DNA from 4 places in the Azospirillum sp. genome. Region 1 is predicted to be linked to each of the others. Evidence: predicted binding sites of a transcription regulator. Region 1 holds the regulator's gene; each other region holds the start of a gene.
What was found. Region 1 encodes LexA, which represses DNA repair genes until DNA is damaged. Its sites were predicted from a motif close to ATGTTCTANTTTGGTTC; they were not measured.

Region 1 (5,586 bases):
GTGGTGCACGGCCAGGGCCTCGACGAGGTCACCACCACCGGCTCCACCACGGTGGCGCAGCTGAAGAACGGCGAGGTGACGGTGTTCGAGGTGACGCCGCAGGACGCCGGCCTGTTCCCCGCCAACCCGAGCGACCTCAAGGGCGGTGACGCCCAGGTCAACGCCGAGGCGATGCGCGCGCTGTTCGACGGCGCCCCGGGCGCCTACCGCGACATCGTCCTGCTGAACGCCGCCGCCGCCCTGATCGTCGGCGGCAAGGCCGAGGACCTGAAGTCCGGCGTCAGCCTCGCCCGCCATGCCATTGATTCCGGAGGGGCCCGCACCACGCTGCAACGCCTCGTCGCGGTCACCAACGAGACGGTGTCGGCAGAATGAGTGACGTCCTCACCCGCATCTGCGACGACAAGCGCGCCCACGTCGCCGCCTGCAAGGCCGCCCGCCCGCTCTCCGTGGTCGAGGCCGAGGCGCGCGCCGCCTTCCCGCCGCGCGGCTTCGTGGCGGCTTTGCGCCGCACCGTGGAGTCGGGCCGCTGGGGGCTGATCGCCGAGATCAAGAAGGCCAGCCCGTCCAAGGGCCTGATCCGCGCCGATTTCGACCCGCCGTCGCTGGCCTGCGCCTACAAGGCGGGCGGCGCCACCTGCCTGTCGGTGCTGACCGACGAGCCCTACTTCCAGGGCCGCGACGAGTACTTGGTGGCGGCCCGCGCCGCGGTGGATCTGCCGGTCCTGCGCAAGGACTTCATGCTCGATCCTTACCAGGTGGTCGAGGCCCGCGCGCTGGGCGCCGACTGCATCCTGCTGATCATGGCGGCGCTCGACGACGCCCGGGCGGCGGAGCTGGAGGAGGAGGCCATCGCCTGGGGCCTCGACGTGCTGGTCGAGGTGCACAACCGCGAGGAACTCGACCGGGCGCTGCTGCTGAAGACTCCGCTGGTCGGCGTGAACAACCGCAATCTCAAGACCTTGTCGATCGATCTTGCGACGACGGAGGAGCTGGCGCCGCACGTCCCGCCCGGCCGCACGCTGGTCGCCGAGAGCGGCCTGTACGGCCCGGCCGACCTGACGCGCATGGCCGGCGTCGGCGCCCGCTGCTTCCTGGTCGGCGAATCGCTGATGCGGCAGGACGACGTCACCGCCGCCACCCAGGCGCTTCTGGCGCAATAAGGGGATCCGCCCATGTCCGGCTTCACCCATTTCGATTCCGAAGGCCGCGCCGTGATGGTCGACGTCTCCGACAAGGCGGAGACGGAGCGCACGGCCACCGCCCGCGGCTCGGTGCTCATGCAGCCGGAGACCCTCAGGCTCATCATGGAGGGCGGCGTCAAGAAGGGCGACGTGCTCTCCGTGGCGCGGCTGGCCGGCATCATGGGCGCCAAGCGCACGCCGGACCTGATCCCGCTCTGCCACCCGCTGATGCTGACCTCGGTCAAGGTGGACCTGACCGTCGATCCGGCGCGCAACGCCGTGGACATCACCGCCACCTGCAAGCTGAAGGGCCAGACCGGCGTGGAGATGGAGGCGCTGACCGCCGTCTCCGTCGCGGCGCTCACCGTCTACGATATGTGCAAGGCGGTGGACCGCGGCATGACCATCACCGAGGTCCGCCTCGTCCACAAGGCCGGCGGCAAGAGCGGCGACTGGGGAACCGTCGGCGCATGATCTCCGTCGCCGAGGCCCGCGCGCGCATCCTCGCCGCCTGCCGGCCGTTGCCGGCCGAGACGGTGGCGCTGACCGACGCGCTCGGCCGCGTGCTGGCCGAACCGGTGACCGCCCGCCTGACGCAGCCGCCCTTCGCCGCGGCGATGATGGACGGCTGGGCGGTGCGCTCCGCCGACCTCGCCAACGCCACGCCCGCGTCCCCCGTCACCCTGGCCCGTGCTGGCGAGGCCTCCGCCGGGCATGGCTTCGGCGGCGCCCTCGGGGCCGGTCACGCCGTCCGCATCTTCACCGGCGCGCCCCTGCCCGAAGGCGCCGACGCCGTGGTGATGCAGGAGGACTGCACCGCCGACGCGGCCACCGTCCGCGTCCCGGTCTCCCCCCGTCCCGGCAAGTTCGTCCGCCCCGCCGGCCTGGACTTCAGCGAGGGCGAGGCGGTCCTGCCCGCCGGCCGCCGGCTGACCAGCCGCGACGTGGCGCTGGCCGCCGCCGCCAACGTGCCCTGGCTGAGGGTGCACCGCCGCCCGCGCGTCGCCGTGCTCGCCACCGGCGACGAGGTGCGGCTGCCCGGCGAACCGCTCGGCCCCGGCCAGATCGTCAGTTCCAACGCCTTCGGCCTGTGCGCGCTGGTGACCACCCAGGGCGGCGTGGCCAGCAACCTCGGAGTCGCCCGCGACACCGCGGAGTCGCTGGCCGCGCTGGCTGCGGCGGCCGACGGGTTCGACCTGCTGGTGACCGCCGGCGGCGCCTCCAAGGGCGACTACGACCATGTCCGCAGGGTCCTCGGCGGAACGCTGGAGTTTGACTCGGTCGCCATGAAGCCCGGCAAGGCGGTAATGTTCGGCCGCTTCGGCACCGTCCGTCTGCTCGGCCTGCCCGGCAACCCCGTGTCCGGCGCGGTGTGCGCCGTGTTGTTCCTCAAGCCGGCGCTCCAGGCGCTCCAGGGCATGGCGCCGGACACCCGCCGGCACGTCGCCCGCCTGGCCTCTCCACTGCCCGCCTGCGACTCCCGCGCCGATTTCGTGCGGGCGACGCTGGCCTACACCGACGCCGGCGAGTCGGTCGCCACGCCGTTCGCCAAGCAGGACACGGCCATGACCTCGCGCCTCGCCCGCGCCGACGCGCTGATCGTCCGCGAACCGGGGTCGCCGCCGGCCGAGCCCGGCGACCGGGTGGACATCATCCCTCTCGCCGAAGGCTGCCTGAACCTGTAAAATGATGTGCATCGCCCCTTGACGCCGTCCAGGAACCAAACTAGAACATCTAGTGGATGTTTTGCTTTTGTTCCCAAGATCCAGCGCGGCGCTCGCCGGGAGGCACATATGCTCACTCGTAAGCAGCACGAGTTGCTGCTCTTCATCAACGAGCGACTGAGCCAGGGCGGCGTCTCGCCCTCGTTCGACGAGATGAAGGACGCGCTGAACCTCAAGTCGAAGTCGGGCATCCACCGCCTGATCACCGGCCTGGAGGAGCGCGGGTTCATCCGCCGCCTGCCCCACCGCGCCCGCGCGCTGGAGGTGCTGAAGCTGCCCGAGGGCCTGGAGACCCGCGGCGGCGCCCGGCCGCCGCGCGCCAAGTTCCAGCCCAACGTCATCAAGGGCGACTTCTCCGGCGCCCTGCCCGGCCGCGACGTCGCCGTCGCGGCGGCGGAGACGGTGCAGCTTCCCCTCTACGGCCGCATCGCCGCCGGCACGCCGATCGAGGCGCTGCGCGACAATTCCAACACCGTGGATGTCCCCGCCACCATGCTGGCGTCCGGCGAGCACTACGCGCTGGAGGTCGCCGGCGACTCGATGGTCGAGGCCGGCATCCTCGACGGCGACACCGTGGTGATCCAGCGCTGCGAGACCGCCGAGAACGGCGCCATCGTCGTCGCCCTGGTGGACGACGGCGAGGTGACGCTGAAGCGCCTGCGCCGCAAGGGCAACACCATCGCGCTGGAACCCGCCAACGCCGCCTACGAGACGCGCATCTTCGGCGCCGACCGGGTGCGCGTGCAGGGCAAGCTGGTGGGGCTGTTCCGCAAGTACTGATCGAAGGGCGAACTGAACACCCCCCGCACACTGTTCCATGGTGTTTCACGGTGTTCCATTCGCCCTCCGTCACGACCGGCGCCCCCCTCATGAGACGGGACGCCCGCAAGCCGGGCGACGTCAGGGCACGGTCCACGGCCGTTGCCCGCGCCGGTCGCGCACGCTCTCCACCCGCACGCCGCCCGGCGTCAGGTACAGCGCGTGCGTTCCGCCGCGCCGCAGCGCCCACAGGTCGACCACCACCGGCGCGCGGCAGTGCCGTGCCGGCTCCAGGCTGACCATCGCATCGGCCAGCGCGCAGTCCTCCGCCTGCGCCTCGGCGTTGCGGGACAGGGCGACCGTGCGGCCGTCCTTGCGATAGACGCACCCCAGCGCGTCGCAGGCCAGCCGCCCGTCGGCGCTGCGCCCCGGCTTCGGCCACGGCGGCGCCGCCGTGTCCAGGCCGTCGCGCCGCAGCCACGCGGTGGCGGTGAAGCGCGCCGCGGTGTCGGTGGACAGGCTGAGCCGTCCGTCCGCCGCCCGCACCGCCAGCAGCTTGCCGTCGCCCGCCACAAGCACGTCCGGCCGCTCCGTCAGCGCCGGCGACGCCAGCCCGGCCAGCACCGGCAGCAGCCCCCACAGCCGCCAGCGCCCGCTCCACAGCGCCAGCCACAGCCCGCCCAGCACGATGGCGACCAGCCCCGCCTGCGGCATCGCCGGCACCAGCAGCGAGGCGCCGGGCAGCGACGCGGTGGCGTGCGCGGTCCAGATCACCACGCTCACCCCCCACCCCATGGCGACCAGCGCCGGCTGCTCCCAGCCCAGCGGCAGCAGCACGTAGGTCAGGATGCCCCAGGGCATGACCCAGAACGAGGTCACCGGCACCGCGAGCATGTTCGACAGCACGCCGTACAGCGCGACCTGCTGGAAATGGAACAGCGAGAACGGCGTCGTCGCCAGCGTGGCGATCACCGAGGACAGCGCGATGCCCAGGAAGTACAGCGCCGCCTTACCGAACCACCCCACCCCCAGCCGCCACGCCGCCAGCCGCGGCGTGATCGCCTCGTACGCCGCGATCAGCGCCAGCACCGCCCCGAACGACATCTGGAAGCTCGGCCCCAGCATGCCCTCCGGCAGCACCAGCAGCACCGCCATGCCGGCGAAGGCGATGACGCGCATGCTCATGGTGGTGCGGTCGGCCAGGATGGCGACCATCACCATGGCCGTCATCAGCACCGAGCGCAGCATCGGCACCTGCGGCCCCACCGCCAGCAGGTACCCCGCCGCCGCCAGGATGCCGCCGACCGCGGCGATCTTCTTGATCGGCCAGCGCAGCGCCAACGGCTCGACCAGCGCCAGGATCGCGCGCAGCGCCCCGAACACCAGCCCGGCGACCAGCGCCACGTGCAGCCCGGACACCGACAGCAGGTGCGCCAGCCCGCTCATCCGCATGTCGTCCATCACCGGTTTCGGGATGCCGGTCTGCTCGCCGTTCAGCAAGGCCGCCGCGATGGTCGCCTCGGCGGTGGGCAGCGCCGCCCGGCAGGCGTCGAAGATCCGCTCGCGCACGCGCTCGACCGCGGTCATCAGCCGCCGCCATGCGCCGGGCGGCGGCGCTTCCACGGGCTCCGGGCCGCTCAGGGCGAATCCGGTGGCGCCGATGCCGTCGAAGAAGGCGTTGCGCTGGAAATCGAAGGCTCCCGGTGCCGGCGGCGCCGGCGGCGGGTTGAGCATCGCGCGCAGCCGCACCACGCTCCCCGCCTCCGGCACCGCCAGCCGCCCCGACAGCCGCACCCGCACGCGCCCCGGCGTGGCATCCGGCGCCAGCCGCTCGACGCTGACCTCGCGCAGGACCAGCCGGGCGCCGTCCGGCAGGCGCTCGATGATCTCGACGCGGCCGGTCACCAGCGCCGGCCCGA
Region 2 (5,586 bases), on a different contig from region 1:
AGGTCCTTGGCCGGCAGGCCGTCCACCACGCGGGCGGCGAACTTCACGCCGTTGATCTCCTTGGCCGCGGAGCCGCCGTCGGCCTTGGCACCACCGCCCATCGCCACCTGACGGCGCAGCTCGGCCAGCTCGCGCTCCATCTTGCGGCGCTCGTCCACCAGGGCGGCGACGCGGGACGGCACCTCCTCCGGACGGACCTTGAGGGCCGAGGCCGCCTCACCCAGCAGGTGCTCGCGCTCGGCGAGGTACTTGGCGGCGCCCTGCGCGGTCAGCGCCTCGATGCGGCGGACGCCGGCGGCCACCGCGCCCTCGGCGACGATCTTGAAGATGCCGATGTCGCCGGTGCGGCGGACGTGCGTGCCGCCGCACAGCTCGACCGAGTAGTCGCGCTCCAGCTCGCCGTGCGGGCCGCCCATGGAGACGACGCGCACCTCGTCGCCGTACTTCTCGCCGAACAGCGCCATGGCGCCGCTCGCCTTGGCCTCGTCCGGGCTCATCAGGCGGGTGACCACCGCGCTGTTGCCGAGGATGCGGGCGTTGACCTCCGCCTCCACCGCGGCGATGTCCTCAGCGCTGAGGCCGGTCGGCTGCGAGATGTCGAAGCGCAGACGTTCCGGCGCCACCAGCGAGCCCTTCTGCGTCACGTGCTCGCCCAGGCGGTTCTGCAGCGCCTTGTGCAGCAGGTGGGTGGCCGAGTGGTTGGCGCGGATGGCGGCGCGGCGCTCCGTATCGACGCGCAGCTCGACCACGTCGCCGACCTTGAGCGTGCCCTTGGTCACCGTGCCGACGTGCGCCCAGATGGCGCCAAGCTTCTTCAGCGTGTCCTTGACCGCCACCTCGGTGCCCTCGGCGGAGAAGATCACGCCGGTGTCGCCGACTTGGCCGCCCGACTCGGCGTAGAACGGCGTCTGGTTGACGATGACCATGACCTCGTCGCCGACGCCCGCCTGTTCGACGCGGCCGTCGCCCTTGACGATGGCCGTCACCTTGCCCTCGGCGACCTCGGTGTCGTAGCCGAAGAACTCGGTGGCGCCCAGCTCGTCCTTGAGCTCGAACCACAGCTTCTCGGTGGCCGCCTCGCCGGAGCCGGACCAGGACTCGCGGGCCTTGCGGCGCTGCTCGTCCATGGCGGCCTTGAAGCCGGCCTCGTCCACCGGGCGCCCCTTGGCGCGCAGCACGTCCTGCGTCAGGTCCAGCGGAAACCCATAGGTGTCGTACAGCTTGAACGCCACGTCGCCGGGAAGTGCTGCGTTGCCGTCGAGCCGGCCCTCCTCCTCTTCCAGCAGCTTCAGGCCGCGCTCGAGGGTCTGCTTGAAGCGGGTCTCCTCAAGCTTGAGGGTCTCGACGATCAGCGCGCGGGCGCGCACCAGCTCCGGATAGGCGTCGCCCATCTGCTGGACCAGCGCCGGGACGAGGCGGTGCATCAGCGGCTCGCGCGCACCCAGCATGTGGGCGTGGCGCATGGCGCGGCGCATGATGCGGCGCAGCACGTAGCCGCGGCCCTCGTTCGACGGCAGCACGCCGTCGGCGATCAGGAAGGAGGTGGAGCGCAGGTGGTCGGCGATCACCCGGTGCGACACCGCCTGCGCGCCGTCCGGCGAGGTCTTGGTCGCCTCGGCCGAGGCGACGATCAGCGCCCGCATCAGGTCGATGTCGTAGTTGTCGTGCTTGCCCTGGAGGACGGCCGCGAGACGCTCCAGGCCCATGCCGGTGTCGATCGAGGGCCGGGGCAGCGGGACGAGGTTGTCCGGCCCCAGCTGCTCGTACTGCATGAACACGAGGTTCCAGATCTCGATGAAGCGGTCGCCGTCCTGGTCCTCGGAGCCCGGCGGGCCGCCCTGCACCTGCGGGCCGTGGTCGAAGAAGATCTCCGAGCACGGGCCGCACGGACCGGTGTCGCCCATGCGCCAGAAATTGTCGTCGGTCGGGATGCGGATGATCTTCTCGTCCGGCAGGCCGGCGATCTTGCGCCACAGCGTGGCGGCGTCCTCGTCCGAGGTGTGGACCGTCACCATCAGCTTGTCGGCGGGCAGGCCGAACTCCTTGGTGATCAGCCCCCAGGCCATCTCGATGGCGCCTTCCTTGAAGTAGTCGCCGAACGAGAAGTTGCCGAGCATCTCGAAGAAGGTGTGGTGGCGCGCCGTGTAGCCGACGTTGTCCAGGTCGTTGTGCTTGCCGCCGGCGCGCACGCACTTCTGCGAGGTGGCGGCGCGCTTGTACGGACGGGACTCGGCACCCGTGAACACGTTCTTGAACTGCACCATGCCGGCGTTGGTGAACATCAACGTCGGGTCGTTGCGCGGCACCAGCGGCGACGAGTCCACCTTCTGGTGGCCGTGCTTGGCGAAGTAGTCCAGGAACGTGGTGCGGATGTCGTTGGCGGTCTGCATGGGATCGTCAGGCTCCGGTGCGCGGATCGGGCCGAAATTAGGCCGAACGGGTGCTTTTAACGTGACTTGGGGTGGCTGTCCACACAAGGCCAGCGGCGGATGGGACGCCGTGAAACGCCATGAAACGGCCGGAGGGGGTTGGTTGCATGCGCCCTGAGATCCTTGAAGCAACCCTCACCCTCCCACGCTTCGCGTGGGCCCCTCCCTCTCCCGGGGCGGGAGAGGGAATAAAAAAGGCGCCGCCTTTGGGGCAGCGCCTTCTTGTCCCGGGATCCAAGGGCCTCGCGGCCCTTGGTGGGGAGCGCGAGGGGCAAGGCTCCTCGCCCATCACTCCGGCGTCGCGGCGTCGCCGTCGGTCTCCGGCGTCCCCATCATGGCGTCGGCGACAAGGCCGGCGTTGCCGCGGATCTTGTCCTCGATGGACTTCGCCGTGTCGGGGTTGTTACGGAGATAGGTCTTGGCGTTCTCGCGGCCCTGGCCGATGCGGGTGCCGTCGTAGCTGAACCACGCGCCCGACTTCTCGACCACGCCGGCCTGGATGCCGAGGTCGAGCAACTCGCCCACCTTCGACACGCCCTCGCCGTACATGATGTCGAACTCGACCACGCGGAACGGCGGGGCCATTTTGTTCTTCACCACCTTGACGCGGGTCTGGTTGCCGACCACCGTCTCGCGGTCCTTGATCGCGCCGATGCGGCGGATGTCCAGGCGGACCGAGGCGTAGAACTTCAGCGCGTTGCCGCCCGTCGTGGTCTCCGGGTTGCCGAACATCACGCCGATCTTCAGGCGGATCTGGTTGATGAAGATCACCAGACAGCGCGACTTGCTGATCGAGCCGGTCAGCTTGCGCAGCGCCTGGCTCATCAGGCGGGCGTGCAGGCCGACGTGGCTGTCACCCATCTCGCCCTCCAGCTCGGCGCGCGGCACCAGGGCCGCCACCGAATCGACCACCAGCACGTCGATAGCGCCGGAGCGCACCAGCGTGTCGGCGATCTCCAGCGCCTGCTCGCCGGCGTCGGGCTGCGAGATCAGCAGCTCATCGACGTTCACGCCCAGCTTGCGCGCGTAGGTCGGGTCGAGCGCGTGCTCCGCGTCCACGAAGGCGCAGGTGCCGCCGTTCTTCTGGGCCTGGGCGATGGCGTGCAACGCCAGCGTGGTCTTGCCCGAGCTTTCCGGGCCGTAGATCTCGATGATGCGGCCGCGCGGCAGGCCGCCGATGCCGAGAGCGATGTCGAGGCCGAGCGAGCCGGTGGAGATCACCTCCGTCTCGACCATCGCCTCACGCGCCCCGAGCTTCATGATCGAGCCCTTGCCGAAGGCGCGCTCGATCTGGCTCAGCGCGGCGTCCAGGGCCTTCTGCTTGTCCATGGAGTCCTTTTCCACCAATCGGAGCTGTGCGGACGACGACATTGCCCGTTTCCCTTCCTCAGTTCAACACGGTCATCTGGCTGGGGTGCAGGGGCTAATGTACTCTCTTTGTTCCCATTCGCAAGGGCGTTTTCACGGAACGTTCTCGTTTTCCGAGGGGAGATTGTTCGTGTGAGAATGTCAATGTGGCGTGGGGTCGCGCCAGGATCCTTGCCTGCACCCTCACCCGGCGCCTGCGGCGCCACCCTCTCCCGGGGCGGGAGAGGGTTTCTACCCCTTGATCACCTCTTTGACCTTGGACGCCAGCTGCTTCAGTGAGAACGGCTTGGGCAGGAAGTGCGCGGCGTTGTCGCCGCCGTCCAGTTCGTCCTTGAAGCGGTCCTCGGCGTAGCCGGAGATGAAGATCACCTTCATGTCCGGGCGCATCTTGCGCACGTTGCGGGCCAGCGTCGGACCGTCCATCTGCGGCATCACCACGTCGGTGATCAGCAGGTCCACCTTCGCCCCCTCCGTGGTCAGGAGCTGCATGGCGGCCTCGCCGTTCTTGGCCTCGACGACCTGATAGCCCTTGTTGCGCAGCGCGCGGGCGGAGAACACGCGCACCGCGTCCTCGTCCTCGACCAGCAGGATGGTGCCGGAGCCGGTGAGGTCGCTGCCGCGGCGCTCGCGCGGCTCGGCCTCGACGGGCTTCGACTCGCCCTGGTGGCGCGGCAGCAGGATGGAGAACTTGGCCCCCTCGCCCGGCGCCGAATCGACGAAGATGAAGCCGCCGGTCTGCCGCACGATGCCGTACACCGTGGACAGCCCCAGGCCAGTGCCGGAGCCGACCTCCTTGGTGGAGAAGAACGGCTCGAAGATGCGCTGCAGGTTCTCCTTGGGGATGCCGTGGCCGGTGTCGATGACGTCGATGGAGACGTACTCGCCGGCCGGGATGATCTCGTGCTCGCGGCGTTCCGGCGTGGTGACGGTGTAGTTGGAGGTGGCGACGGTCAGCTTGCCGCCGCCGGGCATGGCGTCGCGGGCGTTGACCACGAGGTTGATGATCACCTGCTCCAGCTGGTTCTGATCCACCTTGATGAGGCCGAGGTCGCGGCCGTGCAGCATGCGCAGCTCGATGTTCTCGCCGATCAGGCGGCGCAGCAGGTTCGACAGCTCGGCCAGCACGTCGGTGACGTTGAGGATGCGCGGCTGCAGGGTCTGCTGGCGCGAGAAGGCGAGGAGCTGGCGGACAAGGTTGGCGGCGCGGTTGGCGTTCTGCTTGATCTGCATGATGTCGCTGAACGACTGGTCGCCGGGCTTGTGGCGCAGCAGCAGCAGGTCGCAGAAGCCGATCATCGCGGTCAGCAGGTTGTTGAAGTCGTGCGCCACGCCGCCCGCCAGCTGGCCGACCGCCTGCATCTTCTGGCTCTGGGCGAACTGCGCCTCCAGGTTCTTGCGCTCCGTCATGTCGATGAAGTGCAGGATCAGGCCGGCGCCGCCCTCGCTGCCCACCCCGCCGAGGCGCCGCGCGTAGAGCTGCACCACGAGGTCGCGGCCGGCCGTCATGCGCACCTCCAGCGGTGCGTCCGGGTCGTGGCCGCGGACCACGCTGGTCAGCCGCTCGGCCACCATGTCGCGCTCCTTCGGCTCGATCAGGTCGGCGAAGGGACGGCCGATCACCTGCGGCCCCTCGGCGCCGATCAGCGCCAGGAAGGCGTGGTTGCACTCCGACAGGACGCCCGCCTCGTTGAGCAGCGCGATGCCCACCGGCGCGTCCTCGAAGAAGCGCTGGAAGCGCTGCTCGGACAGGCGCAGGGCCTCCTGCCACTCGCGCTCCGGCGTCAGGTCG
Region 3 (5,586 bases), on a different contig from region 1:
CGACGCGCCGCTCTCCGGGCGTGCCGGCGTGGTTGAACGGCCGGCCGTTGGGCAGCGCGTAGTCGTAGCAGTCCTGCCAATGCGCCTCCCAGACCGAGCGGCGCGCCTTGGCGGCGCGGAAACGCTCGATCAGCGCGGACGGGGCATCGGCCTTGGGGTCGGGGGATCGCGCCATCGCTCACTCCCCCAGCAGGCGCTTGCGGCCGGGCACCACGGCGTCCGGGTTCAGCACGCCGCGCCACGAGGTGGCTACCGTGCCGGTGCGGCTGCGCGGCCGGCGCTGAATCGCCGCCTCCGCCGCCTTCTCCACCGCCGCCGGGTCCGGCTGGGCCGGGGGCGGCGTGGGAGCGGGCGCCGGCGTCGCCGCGGGCGGATCGACCACCGGGGCCGGCGGCGGCGGCGGAGGCGGCGGGTTGGTCACCCACCAGGGCGGCTCCGGCTGCGGCTGGGGCGCGGGGGCCGGCGGCGGCGCGGGCGGCGGAGGGTCCGGCACCGGGGCCGGAGCCGGCGGGGGTGCCGGTACGGGGGTCGGCGGCGGAACGTACACCGGCTGCGGCGGCGGAACGTACACCGGCTGAGGCGCCGGCTGCGGCGCCGGCGGCCGGGGGGCGGAGAAGATCTTGGCCATGCGGGGGATCTCCCGGTGGGGCGTAGGGGAAGGGGCGTCAGCCGCCCGGCCGGGTCAGCCGGCGGTGGAGCTGCCACGGGGTCAGGACGAAGGGGGCGTGCAGGCCGAGGACGCGCTTGACCGCCTCCACGCAGGTGAAGGGCCCCCACGGCGCCGGCCGGGCGAGCCCCCGGCGCAGGCGCGCCCGCACCACGGTCATGCCGAGGGCGCGGAACCAGCCCGGCAGGTCGTAGGCCGGCGGCAGGTCCAGCACCGCCACGTCGGTGAAGGGCGCCAGCGGGTCGATCACCACCCAGTGCCGGCCGTCGTGCAGCGCCACGAAGCAATGGCGGAACCCCGGCCGCAGCAGGCGCAGCCACCACAGCTCCGCCTGCCCGCAGAACACGACCCAGGCGGTGAGCGATGGCACGGGCAGCGGCCCTTGCCCCCTCCCCATCCCTCCCCCGCTTTCGCGGTGGCGGGGGCCGAGCGTGGCCCTCATTGCACGATGCCCTTGTCGCGCAGCAGCGGGCCGATGTGGTCGAAAGCCTCACGCCACAGCACGCTGGCGCGCTGCTCGCGGAAGCGGTCGGGGTCGGGCGGCATCAGGCGGCGGCCGTAGTGCACCAGCACGTGCAGGTGGTCGCGCACCAGCCGGCGCTGGCGGTACAGCCGGTCGACCGCGCGCATCACGTCGAACGGCTCGCACGGGCGCGGCACCAGCCCCAGCCCGGCGGTGCAGCGCGCGCCGTCGGCCCGCGCCTCCTGCGCCTGGACCGACCAGAACCACGCCTCCTCGGCGCTGCCGAAGGGGACGCCGCCGGGCGAGTCGGTCGTGCGGGGAACGAAAATGCGCGCGCGGGCCATCAAGGACACCTCTTGGGAATGCGGACCGTGGGATTGCCGATGCGGAGGCCGATTCGCCGGAACCGGGCACCCCACCCGGCCACTCGCGGCGGAGTGGAACAGGCGTTCCCCTTATGTTCGGTTTATATTCCTCTGTCAAGGAATTTATGAATATGATCCTAGGGACGGAAAGATCGGTTTGTGAGACTATGGTCCCATGCTGAAACATTCGGACATCTGGCGGGCGATCGACCGGCTGGCGGCTCAGAACGGGCTGTCCGCTTCGGGCTTGGCGCGGCGCGCGGGCCTCGATCCGACCACGTTCAACAAGAGCAAGCGGACCACCGGCGACGGCAAGCTGCGCTGGCCGTCCACCGAGAGCATCGCCAAGGTGCTGGAGGCGACCAGCGCCTCGCTGGGCGAGTTCGTCAGCCTGATCGGCGAGACCTCGGGGCCGGGCACGGTGCAGCGGGTGCCGGTGATCGGCTACGCGCAGGCGGGCAACGCCGGCTATTTCGACGACGCCGGCTACCCGGTGGGCGCCGGCTGGGACGAGCTGCTGTTCCCCAGCCTGGGCGACCCGCACGCCTACGCGCTGGAGGTGTCGGGCGAGAGCATGGAACCGGTGTACCGCGACGGCGACACCGTGATCGTCTCCCCCGCCGCGCAGATCCGCCGCGGCGACCGCGTGGTGGTGCGCACCAAGGGCGGCGAGGTGATGGCCAAGCAGCTGGTGCGCGAGAGCGCCAACAAGATCGAGCTGATGTCCATCAACCGCGCCCACCCCGACCGTTCGCTCGCGCGCAACGAGGTGGCCTGGATGGCCCGCATCGTGTGGGCGAGCCAGTAAAATTCTCCTAGGATAAATTTCCTTGACGCAGATGTGCCGGCGGGCCCACAGTGGCCCGCATGGCGCGTTCTTTGCCCTTTTCCGACCGGATCGACGACCTCCACCGCCGCTACGACGGGCCGCTGCCGGACACGGTGGCGCGCGTGGCGGCGCTCGGCGGGAGGGCGCGGGCGGAGGCGCTGAGCCGCGAGGTGGCGTGGGCATTCCACCAGAGATTGGCGGCGGACGCGCGGCTGGGCGCGGCGCGGCGGCGGGCGGCTTTGGCGGCTGCCGAGGTCAGCGGGGATGCGTGGCTGGCGCGGCTGTGCGCGACGCTGGCGCATCATCGGCATACGGCGACCGGCTTACGCACTCGCGTCGGGCCCCCACCCTGACCCTCCCCCACTCCGCGGGGGAGGGGATCGACTCCTCCCCCCGCGCAGTGGGGGGAGGTTGGGAGGGGCCCCAGCGAGGAGACGCCGCCGAAACGCCCCTACGCCATCTCCTTCGCCGCCTTCGCCGCCTTGCGCAGCTTCTCCTTGGAGAACCCCGCGTCGCGCATCGCCTCCTTCAACTCGTCCCAGGCGCCGCGGATCTCCGCGGCGAAGGCCAGCGCGGCGGCGTCGTGGTGGCTGCGGAAGTAGGCCGCCGCCTTGCGCATCTGCTCGGGCAGGGCATCCGCGCCGACCGCGCGCCGGCCGTCCAGGAAGCGCTTCACCTCCTCCAGCTCGTCGGCCGTGCAGGCGGCGCGCAGCTCCTCGCCGATGGCGGGGGCGGCCTTGTCCAGCGTGCCGAGCAGCGTCGAGCGGCCGCGCTTCAGCGCCGGGTCGTAGGTGGTGCGGATCACCTGGATCACGCGGCGGCGTTCACGGAACTGCATGGCCCACCCCTCGGAGATACCACCACAGGGTGCCTCAAAACGCCCCCCGCCGCCAGCCCGGCCTGGGTTCAGTCCGTCCCCGCCCCGGCCGGCTCCGGCACCCGCAGCGGCGGCGTCCTGCGGTTCACCAGGTTGATGCCGACGGCGACCAGCGCCAGCGCCGCGACCAGCGCCGGGGTGATCGGCTCGGACAGCAGCACGCCCCCGGCCAGCACGCCGAACAGCGGCGTCAGGAAGGAAAAGGCCGACAGCCGCGACGCCGGGTAACGGGTGATCAGCCAGAACCACGTCAGGTAGCTGGCGAACGCCACCACGACCGTCTGGAACAGCAGGCTGCCCGCCACCACCGGCGTCAGATTCACGATCCCCGGCTCCCCCACCGCCAGCGACGCCAGCGGCAGCACCAGGGCCGAGATGCCGAGCTGGTAGAACAGCGTCTTGGCCGCCGGCACGCGGATCAGCGCGGTGGCGCGGATGGTCACCGTGGTCGCCGCCCACAGGATGCCGGCGAGCAGGAGCATCAGGTCGCCGGTCAGCTCCCGCCACGTCGGCAGCCGCAGCGCGTCGGTGAAGGCCACCGCGACGCCGACGAAGGCGCAGGCCAGCCCGACACCCTGGACGCGGACCAGCCGCTCGCCCGGCACCGTCAGGTGCAGGCCGATGGCGGTCCAGAACGGCGCGGTGTAGAGGATCAGCACGCCGCGCGACGCGCTGGTGTAGGCCAGCCCGACGTAGATCAGCAGGAACTCCGCCGCGAACAGCAGCCCCGCCACGACGCCCGGCAGCAGCGCGCCGTCGCGGGCGAACAGCCGCTGTCCGCGCAGCGCCGACCACCCCCACAGCAGCAGCACCGCCCCCGCCGAGCGCAGCCCCCCCTGCAGGATCGGCGACACGCCCGCGTTGGCGACCTTGATCGCGACCTGCTGCAGGCCCCACAGGGCGCACAGCAGGACCATGCACCCGACCGCCGTGGCGTCCAGGTGCGTCCGGCGTTCGGAACTCACCATGGGGGTCACGAGTGCGCGAACTCCCAATACAAGGCGCGGGCGCGGGCGGCGAGCGGGCCGGGCTGCAGGTCGCGGTCCTCGATGCGGGTGACCGGCACCACCTTGGCGTAGTTGCCGGTGGAGAACACCTCGTCGGCCGCCATCAGCTCGGCAACGGTCAGGGTGCGCTCGTGCACCGTCACGCCGGCGCCGCGCAGCAGGCCGATGACGCGCTGCCGGGTGATGCCGTTCAGGAAGGTGCCGTTCGGCACCGGCGTGTGCACCGCGCCGTCCTTGGTGATGAACAGGTTGGCGGTGGCGAACTCGGCGACGTTGCCGACGGGGTCGCGCATGACGGCGTTGTCGAAGCCGCGCTCCTGCGCCTCCTTCAGCGCCAGCCCGGCGTTGGGGTACAGGCAGGCGGCCTTGGCCTCGGTCGGCGCCATGTCCGGCGCCGGGCGGCGGCGGGTGGACAGGCAGGCGGTGAAGCCGCCGGCCGACGGCATCGGCGACTCGTTGATGGTCAGCGCGAACTGCGTGCTGTCGGGGTCGGGCGCGACGAAACCGTCCTCGGCCCAGAACATCGGCCGGATGTAGAGCGCCGCCTCGCGCGGGAAGCGGCGGATGCCGTCCCAGCACAGCTCCTCGATCTCGCCGGCGGTCAGCATCGGCTTCAGCCCCATGGCCTGCGCCGAGCGCACCGCGCGGGCGCAGTGCAGGCCGAGGTCCGGGGCCACCCCCTCGAAGGCGCGGGCGCCGTCGAACACCAGCGAGGCCAGCCACATGGCGTGGCTCATCGGCCCGATCAGGCCGGGATTGCCCTCCAGCCAGGCGCCCCTGACGTAGGTGAGCGCGCCTGCTCCTCCGGTGCCGTGCCCGGCCATGGCTTCCTCCCATTGTTTGACGTTTGGTGACGAACCCCTGTCGACAGAGGATACCCCCTCAGCGCACTCGGTCAACGACGACCAAAAGCCCATCTGCCTTGTTGAGTGGTCTCGTCCCGAACGTCCGAGGAGTTTCCCAATGGGTTGGATGTCGATGACCCCGTCGCCGCGCCCGCTGCGCCCCGCTCCGCCGAAGAACACCGACGCACCGTCGCCCGGCAGCCGGCCGGCCACCGACAACCCGGACCTCGCCACGCCCGGCCCCGGCCTCAGCGACGCGCCGACGCCCGGCAGCGACATCCAGCCGTCGGTGCCGACCGAGCGTTGATCAGGACCCCAAAGGTCAGGACCCCAAAGGTCAAGACCAGGGTGCCCGCGGCGCGCTCCAGTTCCGCCAGACGCTGACCAGGCGCAGCACGAAGGCGGCGAGCGCGCCGGCCACCGCCACCGGCAGCTCCGGCAGGCCGAGCCGCGTGCCGACGATGACGACGACCGCCGCCAGCAGCGCCGCGACGGCGTAGATCTCCTCGCGCAGCACGCGGGGCACCTCGCTG
Region 4 (5,586 bases), on a different contig from region 1:
CGGGACCCGAAGCTCCGCAGCTACGACGAGCGGGGCATCGATCGGTTTTGCGAATCGCTCCTGCTTCGGTCGGGGCAGGTCGATGAAGCCTACCGGCGCTATGGACTGCGCACTGGGGCCGGGACAACCTATCTCGCGATCTTCCGGGACACCGCGCGACGCTATCCCGACCGCGATAAGCGCCAGATCCTCCTCGACCTCATTCAGAGCCGGGGCGATGCAGGAAAGTGGTTCGCTGCTGCCAAGGATGCTGGTTTCCTCGACATCGCGCTGGAGTGTGCGGCCGCTCCAAGTGCCGAACCGGGGACCTTGATCCGCGCCGCCCGGGACAACGCGGAACGGAAACCGGATTTTGCCGTCCAGGTCGCGCTGAGCGCTTTGCGCAGCCTTCTCGCCGGTGGCGGGTACGATCCCAGCGTCACCGACCTGCACGCGGCGGTCGGCCACCTGATGACCGCGGCGGCACGGATCGGCCGTGAGGACTGGGCTCGAGAACAGATACGAGCCCTTATGACCGGACCATGTTCGCCAGGGCGCGAGCACATGCGCGCAGCGTTGGATGCTGTTCTGGAACGCGGCACGCTGACGCGGTTGGCCGGGTGCTGAGCCGCGGGCAGCAGGAGGTGATGGGATGGCCGACAACGAGGAGATCGAGATCACTGTAGAGGCCGCCGAGGGTCTCGGTGCTCGGCGGCTGGCGGAGATCCTCGTCGAGCATGCCTACCAAGACCCGGGCCTGCATCAGGCTCTCCGTCTTGCCCTGGCGTCACGGGGCAGCGGCGACCGACTGGCACAGGCCTTGTCCGAGGAAATCCAGAGGATCAAATCTGATCGCCGGTTCTACGGCTACCGCGAGAGCTCATCGCTGGCTGCCGACCTTGATCGGATCCGCGAAGCCATTGTCCGGGACCTCCTCCCGGAACGTCCCTCGGCGGCTGCCGAGCTGCTCGGTCGCTTCATCCGGCTCGACGCCGCGGTGTTCGACCGCTCCGACGATTCCGACGGCCTGATCGGCGACGTGCTCAAGCAAGCCGTCGACGACCTCGGTGCAGCATGGGCAGCGGTGCCCGACCGCGACCGGGTGCAGTTGGCCCACGAGGTCTTCGCCATCTTCATCAAGGACAACTACGGCGTTCACGGTGGTGTCGTCACCGCCTTCAAGGAAGCGTTGGGGTCAGGGGGATTGGACGAACTGGAGCGCCTGATCCGCGATGACTTGGAGCGTTGCCGGACCCAGGACGAGGAGACTCGGACGTGGCCTTTGACCCGAGGGCTTCAGCAGATCGCCGACGCCCGCGGCGATGTCGACGGCTTCATCGCCGCACACCGCCTCGCCGGGACCGAGAGCCTCGCCCTCAAGGACATCTGCGAACGCCTCATCGAAGCGGGGCGTGCGGCCGAAGCCTTGGCACGAGTCGAGCAGGCGGATGTCCCGGCGCACCGGCAATGGGAGATCGATGATCTTCGTGTTCGTCTCCTGGACCTGCTGGGCCGTCACGAGGACGCCCAGGCGGTGCGCTGGAGGATGTTCACCGGCAGCCTGTCCGAGCACATCCTCCGCGCATACCTCGCTCATCTGCCGGAGGGCGAACACGACGGGGTGCGGTCGGCGGCCGTGACGCTGGCCCGTCAGCACCGCGAACCGCATGCCGCGCTCAACCTGCTGATCGGCCTGGACCTGGATGCAGCGTCGGACCTGGTGCTGACCCGCATCGGCGAGCTGAACGGCGACCTGTACAGCGGACTGCGCAGCGCCGCCCAGGCGCTAGGGACCGCCCATCCCCTCGCCGCCGTCCTGCTCTACCGCAGCATGGCCGACGCCGTCCTGGCACGGGCGCAGTCCACGCAATACGAGCATGCTGTCCGCGACCTGGCCGCGGGGGAACGGTTGGTCCCCGGCGTCGACGACTGGCTCGGACACCCGCCCCAGGATGCCTACCGCGAGCAGGTGGTGGCGAGCCACCGGCAGAAACGGGCGTTCTGGGACAGGATGAAGACCGCGGGACTAAACTGGAAGGGTCGCTGAGAGGACGTCCCCCGCACCTGCCAGCGATCGAATCGGTGCCGTCGAGCTGCTCGGCTGAGACCCTCCAGCGGTTGCCCAGAGGGCGTCTGACTGCCGTACCGTATCGTACCGGTAAAATACCGTACGATACCGGCATCTTAACGCCCTGCCAGGGGGTTATCCGCCACTCGATGCAGGCTTCGAAGAGGTGATACACCGGCCGCAGAAGCTGTTACATGGCTCTGGAAAAGTGTTACACGACACCACGATCCGTGTTGCACCGCTTTGTTAGGTCATTGCCTTGACAGCAAAATTGGCAGCTCGATCTCCAACAGCTTTGGAGGCAGCTGATGAGAGGGTGCTTTGTAGAACTCCGGCGATAGAGCCGTTTCAGCCAACTGCATAGAGCACGATCCCGTCAACAGATCTGTCCACCTTTTGCACCGAAATCCGTTGACGCCGATGCCAGTATGGCTGCGGATCGGTGCTCATGAAGCTGCCCTCCCCTCCCCGCCGAGCAGGGAGTTGAGCCGCCCGCAGCAGGCGTCAGCTTCTGACGCGGTGGCGCGCCTTTCCGCCTCGTAAAAGTGGTGGCCGGACATCACTTTCCCCGGGCGAATTCAACCATTTGCGGAGTGCCGAAGCGGGCACGAGAAACTCTGAAAAAGTGTTACACGACCCCGGATAATGTGATTCTGATTTCGGGAGTAACGGGGGGACGACCATGGCACCGCCCGTCAGCCAGGATCGGGTACTGGCTGCCCGTCCCCGATCGCGCCACCGGGAGAGCCCGATGTGGTTTCAAGCCTACTCGCGTCGCGTTCCTCGACGGCTACGTCGATTGTGGACCTGACACGCACGGCGTGCTGGACATCCTGACCGGCAACGAGATGGCTGACCTGGATGCCATCCTCTGCGAAGGCAACCACGGCAGCGCCATGCGGGATGTGAGCGAGATCGCCTTGGCGGTGAGATGCCTTGGTAGATGATGAGCGCTGACCGCGCTGTCCCGTTTACAAGAAGATCCCAAGGTCGTCTCACAGCGGTCACCGGCGGCCCTTTCGGAAGCCGGACCGAGGGCGCTTCCGAGTCGCGTGCCGCCTACAGCCGTGACGAGATGACCTTATCGGCTCCCTCAACCTCGCCCAGCAGCCTGGATGCGGTGCGGAGTGTTCGCGACACCCCGCCACTTCCGGTTCCGGCGGCCGCACCGCTGCCGCTTCCTTGGAATTCGGCCACCTTCCCGTCCACGAAGGATCAGACGCTCCACGCCCTCTATCGGCAAAAGCTCAGGCAAAGCTGCCCCAGCCTTGACAACTGTCCTGCTTCAGGCGAACAAAAAGGGAACATAATCCTGCCTTGCCTGTATGAAGGGACATGTCTCCTCAACCGCCGCCCGCTCTTCAGGACCTGCGAAGCCGCATCCGCCAGATTGAAACGGGCGGGAAGACGGCCGGGCGCGTCCTGCCTTTCGGGCTCCCGGAGATCGACGGCGGCCTGCCCGGTGGCGGGCTGGCGCTGGGCACCGTGCATGAGGTGGTCGAGGGCGGCGATCTGGGGGTGCTTCACGCCGCCGCGGCAACGCTGTTCGTGGCGGGCGTCCTGGCTCGGATGGCCGGACCGGTGCTCTGGTGCCTGCGGGCCCCCGACCTGTTCGCCCCGGCGCTGTCCCAGGTCGGCTTGAATGCGAACCGGGTCGTCTACGCGGAATCTCCCGATGAGAAGACGGTGCCGCTGCTGGTCGAGGAAGGCCTGCGGCACCGCGGGCTCGCCGCCGTGGTTGGCGAGCTGGCCAAGCTGTCCATGGTGGCGTCCAGGCGCATGCAGATCGCGGCCGAACACTCCGGGGTGACAGCCATCATCCTGCGCCGGTGGCGCAGCCCGGCCGTTGCGGCCGCCGAGTTCGGCCAGCCTACGGCCGCCGTCACGCGATGGCGGATCTCGGCCCTTCCGTCCGCTCCATTGCCAGCGCCGGGGATCGGCCGAATGCGATGGCGGGTGGAGTTGGTGCGCTGCCGTGGTGGCAGGACGGGTGTCTGGGAGATGGAGGGCTGCGATGAGGAGGGTCGTCTCGGTCTACCTGCCCACCTGGCCGACGGATCGGATTCGCGCCAGGGCTCGGTCTCCCAGGAACCGGCACGGGAAGCCAGGGCCAAGCTCGGCGCCTGACGCCGACGAGACAGCCGACGAGACGACCGACAAGCCCTACGTCGTCGCCTCCACCGGCGCCCAGCGCGTCATCACGGCGGTGGATATGGCAGCCCACCAGCTCGGCCTGCGTCGGGGTATTCCACTCGCGCACGCTCGGGCGATGGTGCCGGACCTCGTGATTGCTGACGCTGATCCCGATGCTGATGCGGAGGCCTTGCACCGGCTGGCGGTGTGGGCGCTCCGCTACAGCCCGATGGCGGCGGTGGACCCGCCGGACGGTCTGTGGATCGACATCACCGGCGCCAGCCATCTGCTGGGCGGCGAGCGTCAGGTGCTCGATGACTTGGTCGGGCGGCTCGCGGAGATGGGAGTCACGGCCCGCGCCGCCGTCGCCGGTACACCGGGGGCGGCAAACGCTATCGCGCGCTTCGGCCACCGGTCCATCGCCGTCGTAGATGACGCGATGGAGCTCGTGTCCACCCTGCCGGTCGCCGCGTTGCGGCTGCCATTGGAGATGACGGCCGAACTGCGGCGCCTGGGCTTCGAGACCATCGGCGACCTGGAGGCGACACCACGAGCGCCGCTGGCGCATCGATTCGGCACGATCCCCGGCAGACGGCTGGACCAAATCTTCGGCCGCGTCTCCGAGCCGATGGTGCCCGTCGTTCCAGCCTCGGCCATCCAGGTCCGCCGCGGCTTGGCTGAACCCATCAGCACGGCCGAGGCGCTGCAAGCCATCATCAAGGTGCTGGTGAAGGACCTCTGCGGGCAACTGGAGCAACGGGGGCTTGGCGCCCGGACGCTGGACCTGCTGTTCCAGCGCGTGGACGGAACGGCGCAAGCCATCCGCGTGGGCACCGCCAAGCCAGCCCGCGCCGAGGCGCACCTCGCCCGTCTGCTGGTCGAGCGCATCGACACCGTCGCCCCCGGCTTCGGGATTGAGGCGGCCGTCCTGACGGCGGTGCTCACCGAATCTCTGAAGGCCGAGGAGGTCGGGCGCTTGGACGGTGCCGGAACCGCCCCCGCGGCCACCGCCGACACGGCGGCCATCGCCAAGCTCATTGACGTCCTGGGCAACCGGATCGGCCACGATCGCCTCTACCGGTGCGCTCCGGTGGAAAGCGAGGTGCCCGAGCGCTCCGTGACCCGCATCCCCGCCCTGGCGCCGCCAGTGCCGATCGGTTGGCCAACCCAATGGCCCCGGCCGGGGCGGCTGTTGACCCCACCGGAGTCCATCGAGACTATGGCCCTGATGCCGGATCACCCGCCCATGGCCTTCACCTGGCGCGGCGTGCGGCGGCTCATCAAGCGAGCGGACGGTCCGGAGCGCATCCATGGAGAATGGTGGCGCCGGGACCGCGAGGTGGCGGCCGCCCGGGACTACTACGCCGTCGAGGACCATGCCGGGGAGCGCTTCTGGCTGTTCCGGT

Region 2: recA (recombinase RecA) is a predicted target of LexA. The motif match lies at 3,856-3,872, and genes of this name have one in related genera.
Region 3: ACRWK7_RS12960 (S24 family peptidase) is a predicted target of LexA. The motif match lies at 1,577-1,593, and genes of this name have one in related genera.
Region 4: ACRWK7_RS23480 (ImuA family protein) is a predicted target of LexA. The motif match lies at 3,339-3,355, and genes of this name have one in related genera.

What each region holds. Positions count from the first base shown of each region.
Region 1 is NZ_JBOZRT010000105.1:18,074-23,659, forward strand. Features, by position in the region: gene trpD (anthranilate phosphoribosyltransferase) at 1-375, shown strand, start outside; gene trpC (indole-3-glycerol phosphate synthase TrpC) at 372-1,163, shown strand; gene moaC (cyclic pyranopterin monophosphate synthase MoaC) at 1,176-1,658, shown strand; gene ACRWK7_RS23730 (molybdopterin molybdotransferase MoeA) at 1,655-2,869, shown strand; gene lexA (transcriptional repressor LexA) at 2,978-3,688, shown strand; gene ACRWK7_RS23740 (ComEC/Rec2 family competence protein) at 3,809-5,586, opposite strand, start outside.
Region 2 is NZ_JBOZRT010000099.1:34,216-39,801, forward strand. Features, by position in the region: gene alaS (alanine--tRNA ligase) at 1-2,390, opposite strand, end outside; gene recA (recombinase RecA) at 2,718-3,800, opposite strand; gene ACRWK7_RS22280 (ATP-binding protein) at 4,029-5,586, opposite strand, start outside.
Region 3 is NZ_JBOZRT010000054.1:41,887-47,472, forward strand. Features, by position in the region: gene ACRWK7_RS12940 (portal protein) at 1-175, opposite strand, end outside; gene ACRWK7_RS12945 (hypothetical protein) at 179-628, opposite strand; gene ACRWK7_RS12950 (hypothetical protein) at 666-1,037, opposite strand; gene ACRWK7_RS12955 (hypothetical protein) at 1,106-1,474, opposite strand; gene ACRWK7_RS12960 (S24 family peptidase) at 1,671-2,303, shown strand; gene ACRWK7_RS12965 (hypothetical protein) at 2,363-2,677, shown strand; gene ACRWK7_RS12970 (hypothetical protein) at 2,776-3,162, opposite strand; gene ACRWK7_RS12975 (DMT family transporter) at 3,231-4,169, opposite strand; gene ACRWK7_RS12980 (branched-chain amino acid aminotransferase) at 4,175-5,032, opposite strand; gene ACRWK7_RS12985 (hypothetical protein) at 5,172-5,360, shown strand; gene ACRWK7_RS12990 (trimeric intracellular cation channel family protein) at 5,391-5,586, opposite strand, start outside.
Region 4 is NZ_JBOZRT010000104.1:85,006-90,591, reverse strand. Features, by position in the region: gene ACRWK7_RS23495 (hypothetical protein) at 1-606, shown strand, start outside; gene ACRWK7_RS23490 (DUF6880 family protein) at 632-2,026, shown strand; gene ACRWK7_RS23485 (hypothetical protein) at 2,869-2,994, shown strand; gene ACRWK7_RS23480 (ImuA family protein) at 3,383-4,174, shown strand; gene ACRWK7_RS23475 (Y-family DNA polymerase) at 4,062-5,586, shown strand, end outside.